Methylacidimicrobium sp. AP8: one gene and its partner. Each later gene encodes a partner of the first gene's protein in a complex. Links are inferred from orthologs where the notes say so. Each region holds a gene or a part of one and is shown in the gene's direction. Other genes may lie near its edges. The genes, in order: mnmG and mnmE.

Region 1 (14,849 bases):
TTCCCAACTCCGGGCCGAGCGGCCAAAACCACCATGTCCCCTTTCTGCCAGCCTGTCGTCAGCATATCGAGCTCGTAAAAGCCCGTCGGGATACCGAAGAGCTTCCCCTTGCGCCGATGGAAGGAGTCGACAAGCTCGAGGGCGCGGCGAAGTTCGATGGAGACCGGAACGCTCGAACGGGTCAGCGAGAGGTTTGTCACGCGAAAGATCTCCCGCTCGGCATGGTCGAGCACCGCACTCGTCGGCTGGGGTTCGTCGACGATGCGCTGGACGATGCTGCAGCAGGCTTGATGGAGGTGGCGAAGAAGGCTTTTGTCTTTGACCAGCTGGATGTAGGTGCCAATGTTGAGATGGCTCGAAAAGGACGTGGCCAGCTCGGCGAGGATCGCGGGACTGCCTACCTGGGCCGCCAGATTGCTGTCGACGAGGTTTTGATGAACAGTAAGCACATCGATCGCCTGGTGGCGCGCGTCCATCGATCGAAGGAGGTCGAAGAGCACGCGGTGGGCGGGGACGAAGAAATCGTCGGATGATAGAGTCTCGAAAGCTTGATTGAGCACGAGCTCCGGGTGCACAAGCAGCGAGCCGAGAACGGCGCGCTCCGCTTCGGCGCTATAGAGGGCGGCAGGGAGGGCCGAGTCCGGCGGAGGCAGCTTGCCGGTCGCGCTGGGTTGGGACACAAAAGCAGGATAGCAAAAGGTCGGGGCGCCGCCGAAAGCGAAACTTTTGGGGAAGCGGAAATCGATGCGTTGGCCCAAGGAATACGATGTGATTGTGGTCGGCGGCGGGCACGCAGGCGTGGAAGCGGCCTTGGCGGCCGCACGAATGGGGTGCGAGGCGCTTCTGCTGACCCTGCAGCTCGACACGATTGGCCAGATGTCCTGCAATCCCTCGATCGGAGGGGTGGCGAAGGGAATTTTAGTACGGGAGATCGACGCGCTGGGCGGCGTCATGGCGCAAAACGCGGACGCCACCGGCATCCAATTCCGGATGCTCAACCGCCGGAAGGGCCCGAGCGTGCAGGCTCCGCGCGCCCAGTGCGACAAGAAAGCCTATCAATTCCGCCTCAAGGCGCTCTGCGAATCGATGCCGGGCTTGGACATCCAGCAGGGCTCGGTCGCCAGGCTTTGCGTCAAGGACGATGCCGTGGAAGGGCTGCTGACCGACCTTGGAGTCGAGTTTCGGGCGAAGGCGATCGTTATCACTACGGGAACGTTTCTTCGCGGGTTGATTCACGTCGGATCAGAGCAACGCCCGGGCGGGAGAGCGGGTGAGGGGAGCAGCGGATTGTCGCTCGAGCTCAAGAGGCTGGGATTCGAGATCGGACGACTGAAGACCGGAACCCCGCCCCGCGTCAACGGGCGGACGATCGACTTCCAAGCTTGCGAGCGGCAGCCCGGGGATGTCCCCCCGCCGATCTTTTCACTTTTCCCCGAGGAGCTGCAGAGAAGGGAAGGGGATCCCTTTACTCTCAACTGGTGGGACGGCCGCCTGTTCCACGTGGAACAATTGCCCTGCTGGATCACCTACACGACGCCGGAGACGCATCGATTGATCCGGGACAACCTCCATCTCTCGGCCGTCTATTCGGGGAGCATCGAGGGCGTAGGTCCTCGCTACTGCCCTTCGATCGAGGACAAGGTCGTCCGCTTCGCCGAGCGTGAGCGTCACCAGATCTTTCTAGAACCCGAGGGAAGGCAGACCCAGGAGTTCTATGTCAATGGCTGTTCGACCAGCCTTCCCTTTGACATCCAATGCGCCTTCCTCCGCACGATCCCCGGCCTCGAGAATGCCCATATCCTGCGCCCCGGATACGCGGTGGAGTATGACTACTGTCCGGCGACACAACTTTTCCCCTCTCTGGAGACCAAGCGAATCCGAAGCCTCTTCCTAGCCGGGCAGATCAACGGGACATCCGGCTACGAGGAAGCCGCCGCCCAAGGAATCCTCGCTGGAATCAACGCCGCCCGCGCCGCACGGGGAGATCCTCCGGTCGTGCTCCGCCGCGACCAAGCCTACATCGGAGTCCTGATCGACGATTTGGTGACCCGTCCGATCCGGGAGCCCTATCGCATGTTCACCGCGCGAGCGGAGCATCGGCTCGTTTTGCGCCACGATAACGCCGATGTCCGCCTCTCCGAAATCGGCTGCTCCGTCGGATCTCTTCCGCCGTACCGGCGCAAGCTGTGGTTTGCGAAGAAGCGGCGCATCGAAGAGGTGACCAGAGCTTTAGCCGAAGCCAAAACGGAAGGCGGCTCCCTCTTCGAACGCCTTCGGCGCCCGGATTTTCGCTGGGCCGACCTCCCGGAACCCTTTCGGAGCGTGGAACCGGACATCGCCGCACATCTCGAGTGCGAAATCAAATACGCGGGCTACATTGTTCGCGAACGGGCCCAGATCGAGCGCCTTCGGTCGATGGAAGAGACCCTTCTCCCCCCCTGGCTCGATTTCCAAACCATCCTCGGCCTCAAACAGGAGGCGCGGGAAAAATTGCAACAGATCCGCCCGTCAACCCTGGGACAAGCCGCCCGGATTCCCGGAGTCAACCCAGCCGACCTAGCCGTCCTGATGGTCGCTCTCAAGAAAGGGAATCCCAACCCGGTTTCCCAAGCGTCGGAAAGCCCTCCCGAGGACAAGCGATGACCGCGACTTCCCGCTACCGGCTCTTCCTGGATTCCCTCCGTCGGCAGATCCCGGAGCTCCCTCCGGATCAAGCCCTTCTCCGGATGCGTGAGGGACCGGCCATCTCCATCGACCTGCGCCAACCCCGCGAATGGACCGCGGGACACCTCCCAAGGGCGATCAACCTGCAGCTCGACCGTCTCCCCGAGGAAGTGGATTCCCGAATCCCGGACGCTGCGGTCCCCATCCTCTGCTATAGCCGCGTCGGCAATCGATCTCTGCTCGCCGCGGACCTCCTTGTGCGCATGGGCTTCCCCACCGTCTACTCCCTGGCCGGAGGTTGGCAGGCATGGCTCCAGGCGGCTCTGCCGGTCGAAGCCGGCAGCTATCCCCCTTGCCGTCCGCCTGACGAACGCCTGGCCGGGGTCGCGCAGCTCCCCCACCTCATCGATTCGATCCGCCGCCTAGCCGCAGGTCTGGCACCCTCGATCGCTTCCTTCTTGGACAAGGAGGATCGCGCGGTCATGGAATTTCTCTGCGTCGATCCCCAGACGATGGAGCAAGTCGTCCTTTCCTCCGGCTCGGATGCCGAGGTCGTGGCGCTCCTCAAACGAATCCTCGGTCCCTCCTGGCCGACCGATCATGCGATTCGTGAATTCAACCAGCGGATCTTGCAACGCCGCAAGCGTGCAGAGCCGACCCACCCCTCGTAAAGCATCTATGGGGCGCCGGCTCCGGGGCGGATCTCCCAACCCACCGCTCCGGGCAGGAGCGAAGCGATGCGAGACAACCGCCCTCCCCTATCCCCCATCCCGCAATGCCCGAATCGTCCCACGCCGGCCATCCGCGCCCCGCTTTTCCTGCCCGCGCTCACCTTCGCCGGCGGATGCACCTGGGGCTTCGGCTCCCCTGCTCTTTTCTGGCCGGCCCTCGCGATGGTCTTCCTCCTGGGCGTTCTCTGGCTTCGCTCCCGGCGAGAGACGGGCTCCCTCCTCTCTTTTCTCGGGATAGTCCTCTTTCTCGGCGTCGGCAGCGCTGCCTTCCACAAAGGATGGCGCCCCGCCGACGACCTTCGCCGCCTCCCTCGCTCCAAGTTCCAACCCGACTGCCGCTGGGAGGGGACGATCCAAAGCGTGCCCCTCGAAAAGGAACGGGAAGGCTCCCCCGCTGCGACGGCGATTCTCGGCATACGCCGAGCATGGCTCTCCGGAGCCTGGCGCCCCGCTTCCGGCCGAGTGCTTCTCGAAGTTCGCTCCGGTCCCGGCGCCCGGATCGTCCTAGGACAGCGCCTTTCCGTCCGCGGAGGGCTCAGGCGTCCCGGTGCACCGCGCAACCCCGGAGAGCCGGATTGGCGGGAGATCCTGTCGGTCCATCGCATCGCCTACCGCTTGCCGGCCTCTTGGCGCGACATCGTGCCCCTGGACACCGGCAGTTGGACCGGTCGGAGCATCGCCGCAGCGCGGCGTTGGGCTCGGCGCCTCCTGCAGGCGGGCATCGAAAGCGACCCCCAAGCCGTCGCTCTCCTTTCCGGAATGATCTACGGCCAAACCGGGGGATTGCCCGCAAAAACCGAAGAAGAGTTTCGCCTCGCCGGCGCCTATCACGTCTTCGCCGTGAGTGGCCAGAACGTCACGGCCGTCCTGGCCGTAGGTCTGGCTCTGTACGAGGCAGGAAGAATCTCCCGATGGAGATGGGGTTGTGCTCTCTTGCCCGTCGTCGCCTTCTATGCGCTTCTCTCCGGCGGTTCGGCCAGCGCGGCACGAGCGGCCTTCCTCTCCGCCCTCGTCCTGGTGGCATGGCTCGTCCGCCGGCCCATCCGGCTCTTGAACCTTTGGGCGGCCGCCCTTCTCCTTTTCCTCGGCCTCGATCCCCTCTCCGTCCGGGACGTGAGCCTCCAACTCTCCTTTGGAGTCGTCCTGGCTCTCCTACTGCTCGGGCCGCCCCTCGCCGCATGGATGTCAGCCCCCTTCCGACCGGATCCGTTCATCCCGCGCACCCTTCTTCCCCGGCGGGCGCGCCTGATCGAAGCCTTGGGCGGAGGAGCAGCCCTCCTCCTGGCCTCGTCTCTCGCGGCATCCATGGGCGCCCTCCCTTTCGAGATCCTCCATTTCCATTTCGTCAGCCTCATTGGCCCCTTCGCCAACCTGCTCATCGTGCCGCTGGCCGAGCTCATCATGACTGTGGGCGTTCTTTCTCTCTCCCTCGGTAGCCTCTGTCCGCTCTTCGCCGTGCTCCTCAACAACGCGAACTGGCTTTTTGCCCATCTGCTCCTCGCCACGGTCTCTTTCGCATCCCACCTGCCTGCCGCCGGCATCGCCGCCCCGGATCCCCGCGCGCTTCTCTCCCGGTCCTCCGCCCTCCAGCTTTTCTTCCCCGCCATCCCCCTGGGGTCGGCTTGCCTCATCCGCTCCGAAGGCAAGGTCTTTCTGGTTTGTGAAAGCCAAAGAAGCGTCTGCCTCGCCCGAGTCGAGCCGATCCGCCGCTTCTACGGGTGGAACTGGCTCGACGGAGAGCTTCGACAAGAGGGGGAGACCTGGCTGGCTGCCCCGCGAAGGCCGTGGGGCACCGACCCGCCCCTCGCCCCCTTCGAGCAGCTCCATCCGACGGGGTCTCTCCGCCTGGAGCCCGGATTCGATTCCTACCCGACCCGATATTGGGTGACTCCTCGCCCGGTCTTGCTGATCGCGGCGACCGGCTACCCCGTTCTGGTTCTCGGTGTTTCGCCCTCCAGAGGAGAGATTCCCCCGGCGATGATGGATCTCTCCCTGACGCCGCGCGCGGATAGGCCCGCGCAACGCCTGCGCCTCATCCTCAGACCGGACGGAGCCTGGCTCGCTGAGGACGGCTCACCACACCCTCCGGTAATTGTGCGTAGCCTGGGAAACTCCGCCGTCGAGGTCCGCCTCTACCCTCGCCATGTTGCCTTTCGTCCGTATCGAGGAAGGCCCGTCTTCTATCCCGCTGCCGCTCCACAAGGCGACGGGGCCGCCAACCAAATCCCCTCCTCTCCGGAAGGAGTCGTCCAGTAGCAGAGGGGGTCGAAACGGCTCGCACGCAGAAGCCGGTCCAGCTCTTCCCGGGCGAACCGGCAGCTCGAGAAGAGCCGGAGGTTCTCCCCGCCCCCGACCCGTACCGATGAGCCGTCTTCCAAGGGCACCTCTCGGCTCCTTTTCCAACGAACCGTTGCCTCATACCGGATACATCCCTTCCCCTCGACCATCCTCATGCGGTAGTCCTCCACCAGATCGCTGATTCCCCAATCGCGGAGGAGCTCGGTCAACCAGAGACGCGTCGGGCGGTTCGCGTATTGCGTCAGGATCCGCGCCGCCGATTCCCGATAGCCTGGCGCACGCTCCGCCGCAACCGGAACGAGGTTGGTCCCCAACAGGAGTAGGTCCCGAGGAAAAAGCTGCGCACGCAGCGCTCGCAAAAAGCTTTCCGCAGAGAGGTTGGGAAGCAAGCCGAATGCGGTAACCAGCCGCGGCTCTCCCTCGCCGCGTCCGATCCGCTCGAGCAGGTCCGGCAGAAGGACGTCGGCCAAGACAAGGCGGGCTCCCCCTCCGCCGCCGCGGCTGACCCTTCCCGCTTCGAGCAAGAGGGAAAGACTTCCGTCGACGCAGATCCAATCCGGCTTCCACGATCGAGCCCGCAGCTCCGTGTAGACGACCAGGTCCTTCTCCCCGGTCCCACAACCCAAGGAGATCAGCTGGCCCGGCCCTTCCGCGAGAAGTGCGACCGCCTCTCGCGCCGCTCGCCGGTAGAATTCTCTCCCCTCGCTCCCGGCAAAAGGAGAATAGCGGCGGAAGAGGGCTATCCAGAGATTGGCCTGGCGTGCCGTCGCGTAGTGAAAAGCAGGAGCAATTTCCCCGTTCTCCAGGGAAGAGCGCTTCGCGGCCATCCAAGCCGACGGCAGATGCGACTCGGCGACCTCAATACCGGTGAACCCGTTTTTCATGGCCCTTTTCCGCTTTTTCTCTTTATAAGAAGCTGCGCAGGAGAATGGAACCACCGCAACGCAAAAAAGTGGCGCTTGTCACCGGAGCCGGACGTGGGCTCGGGGCCTATCTGGCCCGCAAACTCGGCCGGGATGGATGGTCGGTCGCCGTCCACTACCATTCCAGCCGGGAGGGCGCTTGCGAGGTTGTCGAGGAACTACGGGCCGAAGGCGGCGATGCCGAGGCATTTCAAGCCGACCTCGTCCGCCAAGCCGAAGCGGAATCTCTGCTCGAAGCCGTGAAAAAGCGCTTCGGCTCCTTGCGCCTCTTGATCAACAACTCCGGAGTCTATCCTCCGGTCGGGCTCCTCCAAACTCGGGAAGAAGACTGGCAGCTCGGCTGGCAGACCACCGCGACGGCGACGCTCTTTACGACTCTGGCCGCGCTCCCGTTGCTCCGATCATCCGGGGCGGGACGAATCGTGAACATCGGCGACTCGGCTTGCGACCGGCTTGGCGCGCGCGAGATGGCCCTGGGATATCACATCGGAAAGATCGGTGTCTACCTGCTCTCCCGCTCCTTTGCCCGCGAAGAGGCCCGCCACGGGCTTACCGTAAACGTCGTCTCTCCCGGATACCTCGCCGAAAGCGTCAACCTCCCCCCGCTCTCCAAGATCCCCGCGGGCCGCTTCGGCACTCATGAGGATCTCTGGACCGCCATCCGGTTCCTCATCGACGAGAAAAGCGGCTACGTGACCGGCTCCCATATCGTGGTCAGCGGCGGATGGAATCTGCGATAGGCGCTCTCTTATGTTCACCGGCATCGTCGAATCCGTGGGGCGCGTCGAGGAACCCCCGACAGCCGATCATCCCGCACTCTGGATCGACGCCGGAGCGCTCGCCGAGGGGCTCCGCCCGGGAGATAGCGTGGCGGTCAACGGCTGTTGTCTGACGGTGACGGCCCGCCAAGGGGGGCTCCTACGGTTCGACACGCTCGAGGAGACGCGGAAGCGATCCAATATCGGCCTCTTGGCCAAGGAGGATCTGGTAAATTTGGAACGTCCGGTTGCGGTCGGCTCCCGGATCAACGGCCATTTCGTAACCGGGCACGTTGATGGATTGTCGCGCCTCCTGGAGATTCACGACCGGGGCTCCGAGCATGAGCTCTGGCTGGAACGCCCCGCGCCATGGGAGGCGCTGATCGTGCCCAAGGGGAGTGTGGCCGTCGACGGCATCAGCCTGACTGTCGGCTCCGCCAGGGAAGACCGGTTCTCGGTCTGGATTACGCCCTTCACCTGGCAGGCGACCAACCTTCGGACCAAGCGGCCAGGCGATCTTCTCAACATCGAGGTGGATATCCTCGCCCGCTATGTCGCCGCCCAGAGGGGAAGGCCGCTCTCCGCAGGCGCTTGAGCCCGTTCGGGGCCGTGCCGGCTACCGACTCGTCAGCCAGCGAAGAAGCTCCTTTTGGACGTGGAGACGATTTTCCGCCTGATCGAAGATATCTTGAGCCCTCTCGTCGAAGAGTCCTCCCTCGATCTCCTTTCCCCGGTACGCGGGCAAGCAGTGAAGCACCAACGCGCCGGGATTCGCCCGCTCCACAAGCCGGCGATTGAGCTGATAAGGCGCAAAGGCTCTTTCCCGAAGAACGCCTTCTTCTTCTTTCCCCATGGAAATCCAGACATCCGTGTAGAGCAGGTCCGCCCCGCGGGCCGCCTCCTCGGAAGATTCGGTCTGCACGACCCACGCGTTCTCCACGTCGCAGAAATAGTCACGCGGAGCACCTATGCGGAGGTGAAACCGGAAAATCGGTGCCGCCAGCGCCCACGACCGAGCCACATTGCAGGAACCATCTCCCAGGAAGGCGACCGTCTTGCCTGCGAGCGGGCCCCGTTTCTCCTCGAAGGTAAAGATATCCGCCAGCACCTGGCAGGGATGCTCCTGATCGGTCAGCGCGTTCACCGTGGGTATCCCACCCGAACGCGCAAAGGCCTCAAGCTCCGCCTGAGCAAAGGTACGGATCACGGCACCATCGACCATCCGACCCAACACCCGCGCCGTGTCGTCCATGGGTTCCCCCCGGCTCAGCTGCAGCTCGGCGGCACTCAGAAAGATCGCGGAACCGCCCAGCTGCCGGATAGCGATCTCGAAGGAGACGCGGGTCCGAGTGGACGGTTTCCGGAAGAGAAGCGCCCACACTTTGCCTTGCAACGGCAGGTCGCCGACCCTTCCCCGGCTCCGCTTCTCGAGCTTCACTCGCTCGAAAAGAGCGCGTGCCTCCGTTTCATCGATATCCGTAACGGATAGGAAATGCCGGGGATCAACGGAAGAGGCCATGATCTGGTTGCAAACGGGTCATACTACGCGGGTGGCCCATAACCCTCGTTCTCCCCCCGCTGAGCCTCCGCTTCGTTGGCAGCACGGAGGATCGCGATCGCCTCCGAGATCTCCTCGGAGGAGACATTGAGTGGGGGGAGAAGCCGGATCACGCGATCCCCGGCAGGCGCGACGAGAAATCCTCGAGCCAATAGATCTTCGGCCACGGCACGCGCGCTGCGCCGAACGCGCACTCCCAGCAGCCCTCCCAGCCCGGAAACCGATTCGATCCATCCATGATCCGGAGAAGCCATCGCCTGCACCTCCCTGCTGAGCCGCTCTCCCTTTTCCCGGATCTCCTGGCCCAGTCCCTCCGCTTCCATGTAGCGCAGAACCGCAGCGGCAACCGTGCAGGCCAGCGGCGATCCGCCGAAGGTCGATGCATGAGAACCCGGCCCGAGCAGATCCCCATACGGATCCCGGATCCAGGTAGCCCCGATCGGGAACCCTGCCGCCAGCCCTTTTGCCATGGCAACCCCGTCCGGCAGAAAGCCGGCCTCCTCTTCGCAACCCTCCATGAGCCGCTGAAAGGCCAAAAACCGGCCCGAACGGAAGGCCCCGGTTTGTACCTCATCGAAAAAGAGAAGGAGACCGTGCCGGTCGCAGATCCGGCGCAAGCCCCGTAGATACGCCCCCGTCGCCGCGCGCACTCCGCCCTCGCCCTGGATCGGCTCGACGAGAATGGCCGCCGTCGCCGGCCCGACCGAACGCTCCATCTCCGCCAGGTCGAGGAAGGGCACATGCCGAAACCCGGGGACCGCGGGACCGAATCCCCGTCTCACTTTCTCCTGCCCGGTCGCCGCCATGGCCGCCAGCGTTCGGCCATGGAACGAACCTTCTACGGTCAAGATTTCGAAGGCACCCCGCGCTTCCCCGAAGCGCCTGGCGAGCTTGAAGAGGCATTCATTCGCTTCCGCTCCGCTGTTCGAAAAAAACACCTTTCCCGGCCCGATCCAATGCACGAGGATCTCAGCTAGTTCCGCCCCCGCCCGGTGATAGTAGAGGTTGGAACAGTGAACCAACCGCGCGGCCGCCTCTTCCAGGGCCTTAGCCAAGACGGGGCTCGCATGGCCCAAGCCGTTCACGGCGATCCCGCCGCAAAAATCGAGGTAGCGGCGACCTTCGACATCCCAAATATAGGAACCTTTCCCTCGCGCGAAGGCGACCGGGAAGCGGGCGTAGGAAGGGACCAGATACCGCCGATACCTCTCCAGGATCTCCTCCGTAGCCTGGTTGGATCTAGAAGTGGTCATGAGACAAAAACCGGCCGAAGATGCGCTGCCGCAACCAGCCCCCTCACAGGATCAATTCCGTGCCGATCCCGGAGTCGGTGAATACTTCCAGGAGCAGCGCATGAGGGATCCGCCCATCCAGGAGGTGGACTTTGCCGACTCCCGAATGAAGCGCTCTCAAAGCCGATTCGATCTTAGGCAACATCCCCCCTTGCAAGACCCCACGTTCCCGGAGCACGGCTACGTCCTTGGGAGTCAACACAGAGATCGTCGATTTGGGATCCTGCGGATCTCGCAGTACGCCGTCGACGTCCGTCAGATAGACCAGCTTTTCGGCCCGCAAGGCCCCGGCCAGAAAGCCTGCCGCCGTATCCGCGTTGATGTTGTACAAGTGCCCGTCTTCACCTCGTCCCAAGGGGGAGACCACCGGGATGACGCGCTTGGCCATCAGCGATTGAATCGCTTGCCCGTCTACGGAAATGGGTTCTCCTACGAATCCCAAGGGCCTTTTCGCCTCGGAACTACCCGTCGCTGCCAGCGGCTTTACGGTGAACACCTCTTGACCGAGAACTTGCCGCGCCGCTCCTCCCAGGCTCTCCAGTATTTCCACGATTGCGGGGCCCACCTCCGTTGCGAGGACTCGTTCGATAATCCGCATGGTCGGCGCATCCGTGACCCGCAGCCCGTCGACGAAGGACCAAGAAATGCCCGCTTCCTTCAAGGCCCTGCCGATCGCTGGCCCTCCACCGTGGATCAACACCACTTGAATTCCGACCGCCTCGAGCAGAACCAGATCCCGAAGCGTCTGCCGGACCAGTTCCGTGTCGTCCATGACGGCACCACCGTACTTGACGACAAAGGAGGCGTCTCGAAAGCGCTGCACGTACGGGAGCGCTTCCAGAAAAATCTTGGCCTTATCCGCAGGTGTCATGGAATCACTCGCAGAGCGGCGGGCGCGACTACCCTAGTGCGGCAGTCCACTTCCCACAAGAAAAAGCGCTGGTCTACTCCCCCTTGTTAAGGCGGACGTATCGTTCCGTGAGGTCGGTCGTCAGGAGCCGGAAGTGCCCCGAGCCGATCCCCAGATCGATAAGAATCGTGAATTGCGGGGAGCGGATCGCCTCCCGCACGAGGCGAGCCGGAGTGCGGGCGCGCACCCCGCCCGCCACCGCCTGCACCCCGTTATAGAATACATCCACCCGGTTCCCTTCCACGGCCGCTCCCGAGTAGCCGATCGCCGCGAGGATCCGCCCCCAATTCGGATCTTCTCCGTGCCAGGAACATTTCACCAGAAGCGAACGGGCCACCGCCCGGGCCGCCCTTTCCGCATCCTCTTCGTCGGAAGCACCCTGCACCAGGACCTCGACCACTTTGGAGATTCCCTCGCCGTCCTCCACGATCATGCGCGCCAACCGGCCCGTGAGCAAGGAGAGGGCGGATTGGAAGAGCCGAAACTCGCTGCTGTCCAGAGTCAGGGTATGGTTGCGCGCCAAACCGTTGGCGAACAGCAGAACCGTGTCGTTCGTCGAGCAATCGCCATCGATGCTGATCCGATTGAAGCTTTCGGCCACCGCCCGACGGGCGGCTACGGCGAAGGCATCCCCCGCAATATCCGCATCAGTGGTGACGATGCAGAGCATCGTCGCCAGCCGCGGCTCGATCATTCCTGCACCCTTTGCCATGCCGCCCAGGAAGAGTTCCTGCTCACCCAAGTGGATCCGCAGCCCCATCTCCTTGGGGCAGGTGTCCGTGGTGAGAATTCCCAGCGCCGCATCCTTGCCGCCCTGCGGGCTCAACCGCTCCAGAGCCATATCGATACCCCTGCGCACCTTCGCCATCGGAAGCGGGACCCCGATGCGACCCGTGGAGCAGACAAAGACCTCCTCCGCAGGACAGCCGATTCCCGACGCCACCCGGTTAACCATTTCGGCGGCATTGGCCATTCCTACCGATCCGGTGCAGGCATTGGCATTCCCGGAGTTGATGACGACCGCCCGCCCAGTCCCAAGCGCCGCGTGTCGCCGCGATAGCACCACCGGCGCCGCCGGCAACCGGTTCTGGGTGAAGAACCCCACCACCCGCCCGGCCCGCTCGGAGCAGATCAGCGACAAATCCTTCTTCCCGCCCGGCTTGATCCCACAGCCCACCCCGGAAGCGAGAAATCCTCTCGGGGTCGTCACACCTCCCCCTTCCACAAGGACGATGTCTTCCTTCACGGCAAAAGGCCCTCCTCCTCGGGCAGCCCGAGCCGCAGATTCATCCCCTGCACCGCTTGGCCGGCGGCCCCTTTCCCGAGGTTGTCGATCGCACAGAAGACGAATAGCCGGCGTCTAGCCTCATCGCATTGGACTGCGAGATCCGCGCGATTGGTCCGCACGACGTCGCGGACCGCGGGAAACGCCCCTGGCGGCAGGATGCGAACGAACGGATCGCCCGCGTAGCGGGAAAGATAATGGGCCTGCGCCTCGGCCGCTCCGATGCCGTTCCGTAACGGGCAGACGACCGTCGAAAGAATGCCTCGGGAGAGAGGGATAAGATGGGGAACGAAGACAAGCTCGACCTTCCGCCCCGCTAACCGATCCAGCTCCTGCTCGATTTCGGCCATGTGGCGGTGCCTCGGCACTCCGTAAGGACGGGCGTTCTCGCTCATCTCGCTAAAGAGCAGCGCCACCTCCGGCTTCTTGCCCGCCCCCGATGTGCCGCTGAGAGAACTGGCTACGATGTGGCCCTCGCCGACCCAATCGGCGGCCAAGGCAGGGTAGAGAGCCAGAAGAATGCTGGTAGGATAACAGCCCGGCACCGCAAGCAGATCCGCCCTCCGGATCTCCTCCCGATGGAGTTCCGGAAGCGCATAGACCGCCTTCGAAAGAAGGGCGGGTGCCGGGTGCACCCAACCGTAATCCATCTCGTAATGGCGCGGATTGCGCAAGCGAAAGTCCGCGCTCAGATCGATCACAATCTTGCCCGCTTCCCGAAGCGCGATCGCATATTTAGCAGCCGCCCCATGGGGCAGCGCCAAGAAAACCACGTCGGCCTCGTTCAGCCGGGATGCTACCGGCTCCTCGAACACGAGTCCACCGGCCGAATCGGGCAGCCCGGAGATTACCTCGGCCGCCCGTTTACCCCGGTGCATCCGGGAGGTCAAAAGCGTGAGAGAAATCCCCGGGTGGCGAGACAGGAGGCGCACCAGTTCCTCCCCCACGTAGCCCGCCGCACCCACCACGCCGACTCGACACGAACCCATGATGCCATCCGTTTCGCGATCGCGGGTAGAGCGCTGCGCCAGGTACGGCCGGCGACGGCGGACCGCGCTACCGCTTGGAGAACTGAAACCGCTTCCGGGCACCCGGTTGACCCGACTTCTTCCTCTCTTTCATCCGTGGATCTCGGGTGAGGAGGGATGCCCCCTTAAGCTTCGGGCGGACCTCCGGCTGCCAGCGGACCAGCGCCCGGCTTAGGGCCAAGCTCAAGGCTTCCGCTTGCCCGCACAAGCCGCCGCCACGGACGCGCGCCTCGAAGTCGAATTTCTTGAGTGCTTCGCTGATCTCCAGCGGCTTGTAGACCGCCAGCCGTTGGGTGATCTCCGGAAAGTAGTCGTCGAGCGACCGCTGGTTCACCAGGAATGTTCCTGTCCCCGGATGCAGCCGCACCGAAGCCACCGCCGTCTTCCGGCGCCCTGTCGCCCTCCATTCGCTCTGCGTCGTCATAGCGTAGTCGTTGTCTTCTCGCACCTTCTCAGGGGCTTGGGCACGGCGACCGGATGCTGGGCCTCGTGGGGATGTTCCGATCCTCCGTAGACGTGAAGCTTCCGAAATATCCTTCTCCCCAAACGGTTGTGCGGGATCATGCCCTTCACGGCGTGCTCGATCAAAAATTCCGGCTTCCTCTCCCGGACCCGCTGAACCGTCTCGGAGTGATGGCCACCGATAAACCCGGAGTACCGCATGAAGGTCTTCGTCCCCTCCTTCTTGCCGGTGAAGATCGCCCGCGCCGCATTGATGACCACGACGTGGTCGCCGGTATCGACATGGGGGGTATATTGGGCCTTATGCTTACCGCGGAGCAAGACGGCCGCTTGCACGGCCACCCGGCCTACCGGCTGCCCCGCCGCATCGATTACATACCAAGAGCGCCGAACATCGGCGGGTTTTGCACTGAAGGTTTTCACGGGAAGGGAAAGCTTAGGGAGTGGAGCATGCCTTGTCAAGGCCAGGCGAGACCGCATTTTTCCAAAGTCCGGCCTCGACCGAGGCCAGCTGCGGGTTTATTAATTAAGCCTTCTTTTTGCCTCCAGGAGTAAAGGAAGCCGGGAGGATCCGACCGCCCTGGACGCGACGAATCATGAGCCGCATCGACTTGGTCAACAGGCCGCCCGATGGTGACCTCGCGCTTTCGCCCGAGGTGGCCGAAGGGGGTTACAAGAACGGCGCCGACGCCGTGGTCGCTGCGCTGGAAAACGCGGGGATCGATACCGTTTTTGCCTATCCCGGCGGGGCGAGCATGCTCCTTCACCAGTCGCTCACTCGCTCCCGAAAGATTCGGACTATTTTGCCGCGTCACGAGCAGGGCGGGGCCTTCATGGCCGAGGGATATGCCCGTGCCAGCGGGAAAGTGGGCGTCTGCATGGCGACCAGCGGTCCCGGCGCCACGAACCTCGTGACGGGGATCGCGGATGCCTATATGGA
Region 2 (14,776 bases), 2.2 Mb from region 1 along the record:
CCGCCCGCGACCGCACGCTGATCGCCGTGGGAGGGACGGCCACAGCGCTCGCCGCCCTGCTTCAGGAGCTTCGACAATTCGATGTCGAGAAGATCCATCTTTTCTCGGCGACCGCCCAGACCCTCGAGCGCCTTCTCGAAGATCTCTCGCGCTTGGATCTCGACCGGTTGCAGGAACTTCCCGGCGTTCCCGCCAGGCGGGCGGATATCTTTGTCCCGGGAGTCGCGGTCTTCTTTTCTACGCTCGCCGCCTTAGGGATCGATCGCTTGACCGTCAGCGTGCGTGGGCTGCGCCACGGCTTGGTCGAGCGGCTACGGAAGATCTGACACGCAAAAAGGACCCATCCGGCCATCGGATCCACACTATGCACAAAGTCATCTCCCATCCCCCCGAAGCTCCGGAATCCTTCCTATCCCCCGCGTACGCGCAGAGAGCTATGAGCCAGCCCGCGCCGCGCCACCGCCTGCCGGACGGGGAGATGCCTCCGGAGATCGCTTATCAGCTCATCCACGACGAGCTCCTGCTCGACGGGCAAGAGAGGCTCAACCTCGCTACCTTCGTCACGACCTGGATGGAAAAGCAGGCCCGCGACCTGATGGCGGAGAGTTTCGCCAAGAATCTGGTCGACAAGGACGAATATCCTCAGACCGCGGAGATCGAGCAGCGCTGCGTCAGCATCCTCGGCCATCTCTTCCACGCTCCGGCCGGCGAGAATCCGATGGGAACCTCGACGATCGGCTCTTCGGAAGCGGCGATGCTGGCGGGCTTGGCGCTCAAATGGCGCTGGCGGAAGCGACGCCTCGCCTCCGGGCTGCCCGCCGATCGCCCGAATCTAGTGATGGGGGCAAATGTCCAGGTCGTCTGGGAAAAGTTCTGCCGCTACTTCGAAGTCGAGCCGAGGCTGATCCCGGTGACCCCCGGTTGCTACGTGACGACTCCGGCCGGGGTCTCCGCTCACGTCGACGAAAATTCTATCGGGGTGATCGGGATTCTCGGGACCACCATGACGGGAGAGTACGAGCCGATCGAGGAGATTCACGACGCTCTGGCCGCCATCGCGAAAACGAAAGGGTGGGAAGTCCCCCTCCATGTTGATGCGGCCAGTGGCGGGTTCGTCGCCCCCTTTCTCGATCCCCATCTCCGGTGGGATTTCCGGCTCCCTCTCGTCCAGTCGATCAACGTATCGGGCCACAAGTACGGTTTCGTCTATCCCGGCGTGGGATGGGTGCTCTGGCGTTCCCAGGAAGCGGTGCCCGAAGAGCTGATCTTTCGCGTCAATTATCTGGGAGGCGAGATGCCGACCTTCGGCTTGAACTTCTCCCGCCCCGGCGCTCCGGTCATCGCCCAGTATTATAACTTTCTCCGCCTCGGCCGCACGGGATACACCCGGATCTTGAAAGCGATCCGGGAAACCGCTCTCTTTCTCTCCGGCCGAATCGCCAAGATGGGTCCGTTCGATCTGGTCAGCGACGGCTCGCAGTTGCCGACCTTCGCCTTCCGGCTCAAGGAACCGGCGCCCTTGTCGGCGTTTTCCCTTTCCGAGCGGCTTCATGCACGCGGATGGCAGGTGCCGGCTTATACGATGCCTCCCGACGCCGAAACCGTTTCGGTCCTGCGCATCGTCGTGCGGGAGGGCTTTTCCCGAGACATGGCGGACCATTTCTTAAGAGACCTTCACTGGGCCGTCCAGACCGGCGCCGGGAAGCCGGCGACGCCTTCGGAAAGGCGCAAGCGGGCGAACCGCTTTGCTCACTAGCGGCCATTTCTCACCCATTGTGTAGCCGAGGGCGCCGGAAATGGGCTTAGGTGCAAGGCGGGGCGCAGGGTTTCCACCGGAAGCTGTACGAAGACGTACTGCGAGGATGGGAAACCAAGCGAAGGCAAAGCAGGGAAGCCCGGTTTGCAAGCCGCAGGAAAAAGCTTGTGACAAATTCCGGCCGGCTGCCCCTCGCCCATCCGCAGCCGAACTCACGAGCGCCGGCGAAACCCGGCCATATCCAGCGGGAGAACGCGATCCGTCGCATGGCCGGCCGAGAGAGCGGGTGAAGGGAATCGAACCCTCGCATGCAGCTTGGAAGGCTGCCGTTCTACCATTGAACTACACCCGCAGCGTTTCCGGCCTGGGCCCTGTAGGATTTGAACCTACGACCTTCTGATCCGTAGTCAGACGCTCTAATCCGCTGAGCTAAGGGCCCTGCGACAATGTTTCATCATGCACCGGGCCGCGGGCTTGGCAACCCGTTTTTCTTCTTTCCTGCTTTGTTCGCGGATCCGCCGGTGCGCTCCCGGGAAGCTACGGCCGCGCCGAGTCGGCCACGGCCTCCTCTCCTTTCCGGACCCGGCCGGGCCGCGACGTGAGGCTACGGCAGGCCTCCCATGGCGGGCGGCCGCGGTAGAAAGCATAGCGATCCAGGATTTCGCGCACATACTGTCTTGTCTTGGGAAAATCGATGCGCGCAAAGAAGGCGCGGCCGCTTTTCGGATGCGCCGGGTCGACCCAACGCAGGGCATTCCGGCGTCCGGCGTTATATTCGGCCAGGGCGAACACGGGGGGATTGTCGGTATCCTTCCAGCGGCGCAGCGCCCGAGCCAGATACCAGCTTCCGGCCAAAATACCGATCTCGGGATCGGCAAGCTGCTCCGGCCGGAAATCGGTCCGCTTCTCGCTGCGAGCCCAATCGAAGGCGGTCGTGGGACGGACCTGCATGAGGCCGAGCTCGCCGACACGCCCCACCTTGTTCAGGCGGAATCCGGTCTCCTCCCAAATGACCGCGCGGATCAGCAGAGGATCGACCCCGTAGCGCGCGGCCGCCTGCCGGACCTGCGCTTCGTAGCGGCTGTCTTCCCGCAGGACCATGCCTCGCCAAGCCCAATAGCCGAGCAGGAAGAGAAAGACGAGGGCGGCGGCCGACAATAATGCCCGGCGCATTCCGTCATTTTCCCTTGCCCGCCGGACCACGCAAGCCAATTGCCGGTAGTCGGGGCGCCGCTCGACAAAAGCTTGCCGCCGCTTCGCTCATGGGCAGAGAATCCAATCATGGCCCTGCAACCATCCGAGCGATCGAGCAAGAAAGAGCGTCGACCGGGGCGGAAGCGGTCGGAACCGACCGTGTCTCCGGGAAAGGACCAGAAAGCCCAGCACGCGGAGGTCGGCTTGCACGCCAAGGCGGTCGAAGCGGTTCCGGGCCAAATCGAAAAGCCGCGGCGCAGGCGGAAGAGCTCCGCTGGCGCGGCGGGCCCTCGTCGCAGGCCGGAGTCGGCTTCTGCCGCGGAGAACCGGAGAAAGATCCTGTTCGTCGCCGCGGAATGCGCGCCGCTGGTGAAGGTAGGAGGAGTAGGCGACGCCGTCGAAGGGCTCGCATCGGCGCTCGCCCGGCGCGGCCACGAGGTACGGATCGTTCTCCCCTTTTATGCCGCAATCGACCGCGAAAAGGCTTCCGCCCGCCTCCTCGGCTCCTGCTGCGTGCACATGGGGGATGGGCAGGAACATTGGATCGCCGTCTGGGAAACGGTCCTGGGAGCCGAGCGGGTCCCGGTGTGGCTCATCGATTACCAGAACTATTTCGGACGGCCCGGCGTCTATGACGAGCCGTCCGGAGAGTACGCGGACAACGCGTTCCGGTTCGCCCTCCTTGCGAAGGCCGCCCTGGAAATCTGCAAGTCTCTGGCCTGGATACCGGACGTCTTTCATGTCCATGATTGGCCGGGGGCGCTCGTGCCGGTCTTTCTCAAAGCCTGGCCGCATCTCCTGTCGCCTTTCGGCGCCAGCATCAGCGTGCTGACCATCCACAATGTCGGCCACCAAGGGAAGTACGGATCCGCCGTCCTCCCCTATCTCGGATTGGAGTGGGACCGGTTCCGGCCGGACTTCATCGAGGACTACGGCCAGGTGAACCTGCTCAAGGCGGGCATTCACGATGCCGACTTTCTGACCACCGTCTCCCCGGCTTACGCCGAAGAGATCCTCGAGCCGGTCGGCGGCTGCGGGCTCGCCCCTTTTTTGTCCGAACGGCGAAGCCGCTTGCGCGGCATCCTCAACGGCGTCGACCAGACGCGATGGGATCCGAGCACCGATCCGCTTCTTCCGGCGAACTTCTCGGTGGAAGACTTAAGCGGGAAGGCCCGGTGCAAGGAAACGCTCCAACGTCATTTCGGCCTCCCCGTTCGGCCTGACCTGCCGCTCTTCGCCATGGTCAGCCGCCTCCATCTTCAAAAGGGAATCCACCTCGTTCGGGAAGCCCTTCCTTCCCTTCTCCGGGAGGAGTCGTTCCAGTGCGTCTCTTTAGGATCGGGGGAACGGGAGTTCGAGGAGTTTCTACGCTGGCTCGCCCGCGAGTTCCCCGACAAGGTTGCAGCTTCGATCGGATTCTCCGAGGAGCTGAGCCACCGGATCTTTGCGGGAAGCGATTTCTTTCTGATGCCTTCCCTCTACGAGCCTTGCGGCCTAAGCCAGCTCTACGCGATGCGCTACGGCTCGATCCCCGTGGCACGCGCGACGGGAGGGATCAAGAACACGGTGATCGATCTGGAAGACAAGACGCGCCGCGGCACGGGCCTGCTTTTCTTCGATCCCACCGGGCCGGGGCTGGCCGCCGCCTGCCGGCGCGCTCTGCGCCTCTGGAAAAGCTCGCCCTCGACCCTGGCAGCGCTCCGTGCCGAGGCGATGAAGGTGCTTTTTCCCTGGTCGGAAGCCGCGCGGCAGTACGAAGAGGTCTACACCGAAGCGCTCCGGCACCGTCGCTATCCGGCGGAAGTCGCCGGATAGCGGTTTCTTGGACAAGCGGCGGCGGCCGCCGGGGATGCGATCCGCCCCTCCGCAGGGCGGGCACCGGGAATTGACCGCTTGTCCGCCTTCTTGTTATGTCCTAAAGCACAACACCCTAAACCAAAAGAGACGCAAAGGAGATGCCAGCATGCTGACAGTGGGCGATCCGTTTCCCAAGTTTACCCTGAAAGCCGTCCAAGGGGGGCCGGAAGGCCTGAAGCTCGACACGGCATTCACCGAGATTTCCGACCAGACGCACAGCGGCAAATGGAAGGTCCTCTTTTTCTGGCCGAAGGATTTCACATTCGTCTGCCCGACCGAACTGGTCGCATTCGGCAAGCTGATGAAGGAGTTCGCCGAGCGCCACGCCGTCCTTTACGGCGTCTCGATCGACAGCGAGTTCGTCCACCTCAACTGGCGGCTCCACCACCCGGAGCTGAAGGATATTCCTTTTCCCATGCTCGCCGATATCAAGCGGGAGCTCTCGAGCGCGCTCGGCATCCTCGATCGGAAGGAGGGGGTCGCGCTCCGGGCGACCTTCATCGTCGACCCGGAGAACGTCATCCGGTTCGTTTCGGTCAACGACCTTTCGATCGGACGCAACCCGGAGGAGGTGCTGCGGGTGCTCGACGCCTTGCAATCGGGCGAGCTCTGCCCCTGCAACTGGCGGAAGGGAGAAGAGTTCCTCAGGCCGGCGGCCGCCTGAGCAACCGGCAGGCTACAGGAACTCGACCGGATCGACATCCACGATGAGGTCGGCCTCCTTCCGGCGGCCGCGTTCCCCTAGCCACTGCTTAAGGCGGCGGGCGGCCTCGGCGATCCGCGATGTCTTAAGAAGGAGTTGAAAGCGGAAGGCGCCCTGAAGCCGGGCGATCGGGGCGGGCACCACCGGGCCGACTTCCGCGGATCCTTCAAGCCTTCGCCGGATCTCCGCAGCCTCGATTTCCGCCGTCCGCCGGCACAGATCTTCTTTTAGGCCCTTCCAAGTAAGGAGGATCAGGCGCAACGCCGGCGGATAGCCGAGCGACGTCCGAAATTCCAGGTCCTGCTCGGCGAAGCCGCGATAGTCGTGGTGCCGGGCGAACTGGATCGCCGGGTGCACCGGACAGCGGGTCTGGATCAAGACGACGCCTCGCTCTTCCCCGCGGCCGGAGCGGCCGGCGACCTGGACAAGCTGCTGGAAGGCGCGTTCGGCCGAGCGGAAGTCGGGCATGTGCAGCAGCCCGTCGATTTGGATGATCCCGACCAGGGTCACCCCGGGAAAGTGGAGTCCTTTGGCGACCATCTGGGTGCCGACCAGGATGTCGAAGCGGCGGGCGGCAAAAGCCGCCAAGGCTTCCGAAAGGGAGCCCTTCCGGGACATCGAATCCGAATCCATCCGCAAGACCCGGGCCGAGGGGAACGCTTGCTCGACCGACTCGACGACGCGTTCGGTTCCGGTTCCGAGCAGGTCGAAGCGCTTTCCGGAACAGGCGGAGCATGCTTCGGGGTAGGGTTCGTGGTGGCCGCAGAAGTGGCAACGGAGCCTTCCGGCCGCGCGATGATAGGTCAAGGCGACGCTGCAATCCGGGCACTCCCGGACGGCGCCGCACCCCGCGCACTGGAGAACCCGCGCATATCCCCGCCGGTTAATGTAGAGAATCGCTTGCTCCCCCCGCGCCAGTCGCTTCCCCAGCTCTTCCCGGAGTTCGCGGGAAAGCCAAGGGATTTCTTCCTTGGTCTCCTTGGCGTCGGCCGCCGGATTCCGCCGTTTGCCTCTTCTGCGCAGATCGACGATCCGGACCCAAGGAAGGGCGCGGTCCTGGACGCGGCTGCTCAACTCCAAGAGCCGGTATTTGCCCGCAAGGGCGTTGGCATAGGACTCGAGCGAGGGGCAGGCGGAGCCCAGGACTACCGGAATCCCTTCCCGGCGGGCGCGCATTACGGCGACGTCCCTCGCGTGATACCGCGGAGTCTCCCTTTGCTTGTAGGCGGGCTCGTGCTCCTCGTCGACGACGATGAGCCCGAGATCGCGCAACGGAGCGAAAACGGCGGAGCGCGCGCCGAGCACGATGCGCGCACGCCCGGAGCGAACGTCCCGCCACTGGTCGTGCCTCTCTCCAGGGGAAAGCCGGCTATGCCAGAGCGCCACCCTGCCGGGATGATCGCCGAACCGGCTCTGCACCTGCTCGGCGAGTTGCGGGGTCAAGGCGATCTCCGGAACAAGAATCAGCGCGGACCGCCCCTGGGCAAGCGCCTCCGCCACCGACCGCAGATAGATCTCCGTCTTCCCGCTGCCGGTAACTCCGAAGAGAAGGAACGCGGAGAACGCGTTCTCCCGAATCGCCCGCCGAACGGAGTCGAACGCCGCCGCCTGATCCGCGGTCAAGATCGGAAGGACCTCGTTTTTTTGAAGAGGGACGTCCAACGGATGCCGCCGTCGCTCCGCCTTCCGCAGGTCGATGAGTCCGCGCTTTGCGAGCCGATTCCAGACTTGCGGCCCGATTCCCGTGCCGGTGCAGAGCTCGGAGAGCCAAGCAGATCCCAGCTCGCGCAGCCGCATCCACGCCTCCTTTTCGCGCGGAGAGCAGCCGATCCGCTCGAGGGCTTCTGGGTCCGCTTCGCCAAGGCAGACGGCCCGCAACCGCTCCTGTGCGCGCGCCCGCCGGACCGGAGCGGGCAGAATGCAAGCGAGAGAGGCGGCCAAAGGAGCGCAATAGTAGTCGGCGACCCACGCGGCGAGTTGCAGGAGAGGAGCAGGGAGGTGAAAAGCGTCGGAGCAGATTCCGGCCAGCTCGCGCAATCCCTCGACGGCGGGCTCGGCCGGAAAATCGATGACCCAGCCCGTGGTCTCCGCCCGCCGCAACGGAACCCGAACGTGGGAACCGATCTCAACCCGGCCGGCGAGCCGTTCGGGAACGGCATAGTCGAGCAGGCAATCCCGCTTTCTCTCCAAGAGAACTCGGGCGATGGAACCTCGAGGAGCGGCGGAGGGCCGTTTTCCTTCCAAGAGCTCGTTCGGCATGGTTCGGGACGCGGCCATCGTATCCCGCCAGAAAAGCTCCCACCAACTTCCTTCTTAGGGTCCGCTTGCCGCCCGCCGACAGGACGAGTATGGTCAGGACCAGAGGATGGAGCGCCGCCGGCCTCTTCCGCGGCCAGCCTCTTCGCCCGGCGGGCAGCGGACGCGCGCGGCAAGAGAATTCACCGCCTTTGCGCGGCAACCGATGAACGATACCATTGCGGCACTCGCCACTCCCGCCGCACCGGCGGCCTTGGCCGTGATTCGGATCAGCGGCCCGGAATCCCGGAGGATCACCGAACTTCTGCTGCGGAAGCCGGTTTCCTGGCTCCCGCAAAAGGCTTGGTACCGGGAACTCTGGGACGGAGAGCAGAAGCTGGACGACGTCGTCCTTCTCTACTGGCAGCAGCCCCGCTCGTATACGGGCGAAGAGATGGTCGAAATCTCCTGCCACGGGAATCCGCTGCTGGTCGACCGGATCCTGGCGGCCTATTTCAGCCGAGGCGTCCGGGCGGCTCTTCCCGGAGAGTTCACCCAGCGCGCCTTCCTTCACGGCAAGCTCGATCTGACCCAGGCCGAGGCGATTGCAGACCTCATTCATGCCGGCAGCCTTCGCAGCCTGGTTGTCGCTCAGCAGATGCAGGAGGGGAGGCTCGGCCGTAAGCTGGCGGATGCCAGAGCCGAGCTTCTGGAGCTCATTGCGCACGCGGAAGCCTTCCTCGACTTTCCGGACGAGGACATTGATCCGGAGGTCGGGGAGGAAATGCTCCGCCGTATCGACAGGCTGCGGAGCGAGCTGGCCGCTCTGGCGGGAACCGCGCCCATGGGCCGTCTCCTTCGCGAGGGAATCACCGTCGTCTTGGAAGGCCCTCCGAACGTCGGCAAATCGAGCCTCTTCAACGCGATCCTGCGGCAGAACCGAGCAATCGTCTCTCCGCATCCGGGCACGACCCGCGACACGATCGAATCCCTCTGCCAGGTCGCGGGATATCCCGTCCGGCTCATCGACACGGCGGGCCGGCGGACGGCCGAACACCCGGTAGAGGCGGAAGGGGTGCTCCGGGCGGAGGAGGCGGTCCGCTCCGCCGATATCGTGCTCCACGTCTCGATCGCTTCGGAGCCGCCGGATGCCGATGTCTCCGCCCCCATCCCCCTTCTTCCCCATCAGCGGCTTTTGCGGATAGCCAACAAATCGGACTTGGGCGTTCACCCGGAGCACCGCTACCATCTCTGCGTCTCCGCGCTGACTCGCGAAGGGATGCCCGAGCTCGATCAGCTCCTAGCCCGGGAAATCGCGGCCCTAGGGCCCGACGCTGCTGCGGGAGGGGCGGTCAACGCGCGGCAGGAAGCCGCTTTGCGACGTGCGATCGCGGCGCTGGACCAAGCCGCCGATGCCTTTCGGGCCGGCCTCGCCTGCGAGCTCTGGTGCCTGGAGTTGCGCACGGCTCTCCAGGAGGTGGGAGAGATCACGGGCGCGGTGACAAGCGAGGAGATTCTCGACGAGGTCTTCCGGCGGTTTTGCATCGGGAAGTAATCCCTCCCTGCAGATCTGCCGCGGAGCGGGAGGCCAGCGGGAGTTTGCCTGCGGCCGCCGGCGCTTCATAATGCTCCAAGCAGACCGAAGGCCGAAAATGATCCCCGAGTCCGAGATACATGCGGCCGTCGCGGAAAAAAAGGCGAAGCGCGAGTCTTTCGGCGATTGGACGTATACCCGGCTGCTCCATGATTGGCACGGATGGCCGCGCGGCACTCTGCTGGCGGACGGAGTCGTCGTTCCCGGCTATCCGAAGATCGGGCGGGTACAGACTCTGGCGGGCATCCGTTCCCTCTTTCACGGCCCATTCTGGGTAGAAGAGAAGGTCGACGGCTACAACGTCCGTATCTTCCGCGCCGGCGATGCGCTTTACGCCGCCACTCGGGGCGGACTGATCTGCCCGTTCACGACCGATCGGATCGCCGATTTGATCGATCCCGCCGTTTTCTCCGCACATCCGGAATGGATTCTCTGCGGCGAAGTGACCGGGCCCGAGACCCCTTATGTCGAAGGCAGCTCCCCTCTGGTGCCCGAAGGAGTCGGCTTCTTCCTCTTCGATCTGATGCAGCAAGGCACGGAAGGATTTTTCCCGGTGCGCGAGAAACAGGCGATCGCCCGATCTTTCCGCCTCCCCGAGGTGCCCGGCCACGGTCGGCTGGAAGCCGGGGAGCTCGGATCCTTGCGGGATATCCTCCTCCGGCTCGACGCGGAGGGCCGGGAAGGAGTCGTCCTCAAGGAGGATTCTCTTCGAGGATTCCGCGCCAAATACGTGACGGGCAGCGCCGAGCTGGCGGATATCTCTTCCATGTCCCGTCGCTATCTCGATGTCCCCCCGGAGTATTTCACGGAACGGGTCTTGCGGTTGGCGCTCTTTCTCGAGGACATCGAAGCGCCCGATCGGGAAGAGTGGAACCGACGCCTAGGGGAGGCCTTTCTTTCCGCCCTTCACGAGCGAATCGGCTCGGCTCGGCGAGGCCGCTGTGTGGGATCGTTCGTCTGCCGCTTCCATGACCGCGAAAACGCTCTCCGGCTTCTCGAGAACATGGCGCGGATCCCCGGCCATGAAGGAGACACGCGCATGGTCTCGCTCGAAAAAGAAGCGGGATTCTGGGTTCTGCGTTTCGAAAAGCTCTACCGTTCAACCACCGGATTTCTCCACAACGCCCTCGGCGGCTCCCTTCGTTTCGACTAGATGGCGGAGCAGGTCGCGAAAGTGGCGTGCGTCGACCACGGCGACCCCGATCCGATCCGCCCACTTCCGCAACCCATGGTCGGCCGCGACCAGGCTCCCGTCGATTTCGAAGGCGAGAAGAACCACATCGACGTCTCCTCGGCTGTCGAGAATTCCCCGCCGCAGAGCTTCCCGGTAGCGCTCCCGGAGCTGGTGGAGGAGCTGTCCCATTTCGGCGGCTGCTCCCGCCAGCTTGGCGTGCTCCTCGGCGATGCGCAGACCATGGTCGATCCGTTTCCGGACCTCATCGATGAAGTCGTAAAGGAAATCCCCGGGAATCTGCAGATCCGATCTCCGTGGCGAACGGATCCGCACCACCGACTCGAAGTAGCCGATCAGCGGATCGAGGTCCCGCATCTTCCGCAGCTCCTCGTAGACGGAGAGCGGCATGAAGAAGTCCGCAGGCACTTTGCGAGCCAGATCGAGGAAGCCCCCCACCGCCGCCTCGTCCTCTCCGAACTGGGAGGCGACGTCCGGATTGGTGAAGATGCTCGTATCCAGGACGAACCGGTACATGGGCCCCACCAGCGCGCAAGACTAGGATGCCGGGCGGCGGCGATCCAGCCGTTTGTTGGTATTTCCGCTTCCACGGGTTGCGGATTGCCAACGGCCTTGAGCTTCCCGAGACTGTCCGAATGCTCTACAGCTCGCTCCTGCGCCGCCTCCTCTTTCTTCTTCCACCCGAAAGAGCCCACCATCTCGCACTGGCTTTCTGCGCCGATGTCCGGGTGCAATCGATGCTGCAGCGGGCCCTCTCTCCGCTCCCCTCCGGTCTGGAGCGGACGGTCTGGGGGCTTCGTTTCTCAACCCCGCTCGGACTCGCAGCCGGGTTCGACAAGAACGGTGTGGCCCTCGGGGCATGGGAAGCATTGGGCTTCGGTTTCTGCGAGATCGGCACGGTCACCCCAGATCCGCAAAAACCGAACCCTCCGCCCCGCCTCCGGCGCCTTTCCCGCTCGGAGGCGCTCTGGAACCGGCTCGGATTCCCAAGCGAGGGCGCGGAGCGAGTCGCCCGCCGGCTCGCCGGACTTCGCAACGCCGGGAGATGGCCGAGCTTTCCGGTGGGGATTAACGTCGGAAAATCGCGGCGGACGGAGCTCGATCAGGCCGCCGCCGACTACGCGCGGGCCTTCGCCCTCCTCCGTCCCTACGGCGACTTTTTCGTTCTTAACCTGAGCTCGCCGAACACCCCGGGGCTTCGCTCCCTCCAGCAGGAGTCCCATCTGCGGATGCTGCTGGAGGCGGTGGCCGCCGCCAACACCCCTCCGCCCGCCAAGCCCGTTCTGGTGAAGATCGCTCCGGATCTGGGAGAAAAGGAGCTCGGAGGCGTCCTGGAAGCGGTGCTGTCGGCGCCCTGCGACGGCCTGGTCGCGACGAACACCCTGCCGGCCCCGGGTCCTCGGGGGCTTATCGGCGGGCTGAGCGGCAGACCGTTGGCCAAGCGATCCACCGAGGTAATCCGGTTTCTGGTTCGGGAGAGCGGGGGCCGACTGCCCGTCGTGGCCGTCGGCGGAATCTTCGAGGCAGGTGATGCGCGCGAAAAGCTCGACGCAGGGGCGTGCCTGCTCGAAGCCTATACGGGCTTTGTCTTTCGGGGGCCGCTCTTCGCCCGCGAGATCGGCCGCGGACTCCTACAGGGCCGGAGCCTCCCGTAAGCGCTCCCGGAGAGCATCGGGATCGGAAATCGGCTCCGAACAGGAAAAGGATCGGCAGAGATAGGCGACCGGAGCCCCCGCCCGCAGAGAGAGGGAGAGATAAAACTCCTCTTTTTCCCCCAGGAAAGGGTAGCGCCTTCCCGGCTCGACGGCCAGAAGAAGCCTGCGGGAGGTGGGAATGCCGGCTCCGGACGCCAGAAGGGCTCGGGTTCGCGGATCGCTGCGAGCGCCGACGATGACCACCGATACCGGAGGCCGGGTCGAGTCGAGATAGGCCGCCAGAAGCTGCGGGAGGGACCCAGGCGCCTGGGTGAGCAGGCCGGCTTCGGCCCGGAAGAGTTCGTCGAGCCGTCCCGGCCACCTTTCTTCGGGCAGCAGGGCGGAAAAGCGCAGTAGGTTCGCCGCCGCCAGCGAAATGGCGGCGGGCTCGGCTCCGTCGTGCTCCTCCCGAATCCGGAACGGAATCTCGCTTCTCTTCTCTTCGCTCGTCCAGTAGCCGCCCGATGCGGGATCCCGGAACAGGGCTTCCATCCGATCTTGAAAAAAGCATGCCCTTTCGACCCACTCGGCCTCCTGCGTCAGCTCGAAAAGATCGAGGAGCGCTTGCACCAGCATCGCATAATCCCCCGCAAAGGCCTCGACCTCGCCCCGCCCCTCCCGATAGAGACGGAAGAGCTTTCCGGTCGCGGCATCGAAGAGCTGGCTGAGGAGAAACCGTGCCGTCCGCTCCGCAGCGACCTGGTAGCGCTCCTCATCCAGGCATAGCCCTGCTCGGGCCAGAGCCGAAACGGCAAGGGCGTTCCACCCGAGCACGACCTTGTCATCCTTCGTAGGCCGGGGCCGCCGCTCGCGAGCGGCAAAGAGCTTGGCGGCCGCCGCCCGCGCTTTCCGCTCCGCTTCCTCTGGGGACAGACCGAGCCGCTGCCCGACCTCCTCGATCGGCTCCCGCTCGAAGAGAATGTTTTTTCCGGCCAGCTCGCGGTGCGGATCCGCATCCGCCGGGATGTTTCCTTCGGGCCGCACACCCCACAGGTCGCCGGCTAGGCGCGCTTCCGCCGGATCGAGCAGCTCCGCAATCTCCGTTCCGGTCCAAAGATAAAAGGCACCTTCCCGAGCCGGCCCCCCTTCCGGAGGGACGCTGTCCGCATCCTCCGCGGAGGCGAATCCTCCGTCGGGGAGCTCGAGGTCGCGCAACAGATAGTCGAGAATCTCCCGGACGACCGACGCGAAGCGCGGATCCCCGTTGCCGCAAAAACACTCCAAGTAGGAGCAAGCCAGCTGCGCCTGGTCGTAGAGCATCTTCTCGAAATGGGGCACTTGCCAGAAACGGTCCACCGAATACCGGTGAAAGCCCCCCCCGATCCGGTCGCGAATGCCCCCGCGGGCCATCATCTCCAACGTCCGCTCGGCCATCGACCAGGCGCGTCTGCCCTCCGGCCGGCCGGCACGGGCCGCTGCGTAACGCAAAAGGAAGTGGAGGGCGGCCGGCCGGGGAAACTTGGGCTTGGGCCCGAAGCCGCCCCATTCGGAATCAAACGTCCGCGAAAACTCCTCCAAGGCGCGCTCCACCGCCCGCTCTCCATCCACCGGCCCGGAGCCGCCCGCCGCCAAGGCCTCCCGGAGCCGCGCTGCGACCTCCTCTCCCCGGCGCACAAGCTCCTCCCGATGGCGGGACCAGAGATCCGCAATCCGGTCGAGAACGGACAGGAACCCCGGCAGTCCCCAGCGGTCGTTCTTCGGAAAGTAGGTCCCTCCGTAAAACGGCTCGAGGTCCGGGGTGAGCCAGACGCTCATCGGCCAGCCCCCCTGCCCCGTGGTCGCCTGGACGAAGGTCATGTACGCCTGGTCCACGTCGGGCCGCTCCTCGCGATCGACCTTGACCGGCACGAAGGCCCGATTGAGCCTTTCGGCGACCTCCGCGTCCTCGAAGGATTCGTGGGCCATCACATGGCACCAGTGGCAGGTGGCATAGCCGACGGAGAGAAAGATCGGCTTCCCTTCGGCCTTCGCCTTGGCGAAGGCCTCGCTCCCCCATGGATACCAGTCGACCGGGTTCCCGGCGTGCTGCCGGAGGTAAGGGCTTCTGGCGGTCGCCAATCGATTCATCCGGCCTCCAAAGTCCTCTTCGCCTGCGGAACGGTCAGCTTCCCGCCGATCGGCAGCAGATGCAGGTCGAGATCCGCAGCGGCGAAGGCTTCCTGAGCGGCCTGCTTATCGATACGAATGCCCTCGAAGGTATCGTAGTGCACTCCAAGGACACTCCGGCACTCGAGGAGCTCCGCCGCCCGGATCGCCTCCTCCACTCCCATCGTGAAGGTGTCACCGATCGGAAGGATGGCAAGGGCGATCGGATGATGCATCTCCCGGAGCAACTTCATGTCCCCGAAAAGGGCGGTGTCGCCGGCATAGTAGATTGTTCCTTCGGCCGCGCGGATCACGAATCCCCCCGCCGGTCCCCCGTAGCTGCCGTCCGGAAGGCTGCTCGAATGGAAAGCCGGAACGTAGTGGACCAAGCCAAAGGGCCACCGCTTTTTCCCGCCCAGGTTCATCGCGTAGACGCGCTCGACCCCCTGCTTGACTAGCCATTCGG

Evidence for each region.
Region 2: the proteins of mnmG (region 1) and mnmE are in contact, whole or in part, in a solved structure (PDB 9HIP), measured with the Escherichia coli proteins. The link is inferred for Methylacidimicrobium sp. AP8 from one-to-one orthologs.

Annotation. Positions count from the first base shown.
Region 1 is NZ_LR797830.1:2,269,309-2,284,157, forward strand. What follows is about bases 302-3,193. They hold mnmG (tRNA uridine-5-carboxymethylaminomethyl(34) synthesis enzyme MnmG), read left to right. Parts: upstream 302-744; coding sequence 745-2,643; downstream 2,644-3,193. Other genes in these bases: dnaB (replicative DNA helicase), read right to left, coding at 302-680; MTHMO_RS10615 (rhodanese-like domain-containing protein), read left to right, coding at 2,640-3,193. Outside these bases: more of dnaB, read right to left, coding at 1-301; more of MTHMO_RS10615, read left to right, coding at 3,194-3,335; MTHMO_RS10620 (ComEC family competence protein), read left to right, coding at 3,402-5,651; MTHMO_RS10625 (L-histidine N(alpha)-methyltransferase), read right to left, coding at 5,576-6,577; MTHMO_RS10630 (SDR family NAD(P)-dependent oxidoreductase), read left to right, coding at 6,622-7,356; MTHMO_RS10635 (riboflavin synthase), read left to right, coding at 7,367-7,969; argF (ornithine carbamoyltransferase), read right to left, coding at 7,991-8,893; MTHMO_RS10645 (aspartate aminotransferase family protein), read right to left, coding at 8,917-10,185; argB (acetylglutamate kinase), read right to left, coding at 10,229-11,095; bifunctional glutamate N-acetyltransferase/amino-acid acetyltransferase ArgJ, read right to left, coding at 11,169-12,380; argC (N-acetyl-gamma-glutamyl-phosphate reductase), read right to left, coding at 12,377-13,408; rpsI (30S ribosomal protein S9), read right to left, coding at 13,476-13,871; rplM (50S ribosomal protein L13), read right to left, coding at 13,868-14,332; ilvB (biosynthetic-type acetolactate synthase large subunit), read left to right, coding at 14,506-14,849. UniProt on the Escherichia coli protein: NAD-binding protein involved in the addition of a carboxymethylaminomethyl (cmnm) group at the wobble position (U34) of certain tRNAs, forming tRNA-cmnm(5)s(2)U34.
Region 2 is NZ_LR797830.1:50,940-65,715, reverse strand. What follows is about bases 7,317-10,135. They hold mnmE (tRNA uridine-5-carboxymethylaminomethyl(34) synthesis GTPase MnmE), read left to right. Parts: upstream 7,317-7,971; coding sequence 7,972-9,300; downstream 9,301-10,135. Other genes in these bases: MTHMO_RS00235 (RNA ligase), read left to right, coding at 9,398-10,135; priA (primosomal protein N'), read right to left, coding at 7,317-7,787. In the rest of the region: MTHMO_RS00280 (exopolyphosphatase), read left to right, coding at 1-326; MTHMO_RS00275 (glutamate decarboxylase), read left to right, coding at 365-1,756; MTHMO_RS00260 (lytic transglycosylase domain-containing protein), read right to left, coding at 2,294-2,929; glycogen synthase GlgA, read left to right, coding at 3,038-4,765; MTHMO_RS00250 (peroxiredoxin), read left to right, coding at 4,914-5,471; more of priA, read right to left, coding at 5,484-7,316; more of MTHMO_RS00235, read left to right, coding at 10,136-10,492; MTHMO_RS00230 (RNA ligase partner protein), read right to left, coding at 10,439-11,047; MTHMO_RS00225 (quinone-dependent dihydroorotate dehydrogenase), read left to right, coding at 11,167-12,186; MTHMO_RS00220 (thioredoxin domain-containing protein), read right to left, coding at 12,163-14,292; MTHMO_RS00215 (metal-dependent hydrolase), read right to left, coding at 14,289-14,776. UniProt on the Escherichia coli protein: Exhibits a very high intrinsic GTPase hydrolysis rate. Involved in the addition of a carboxymethylaminomethyl (cmnm) group at the wobble position (U34) of certain tRNAs, forming tRNA-cmnm(5)s(2)U34.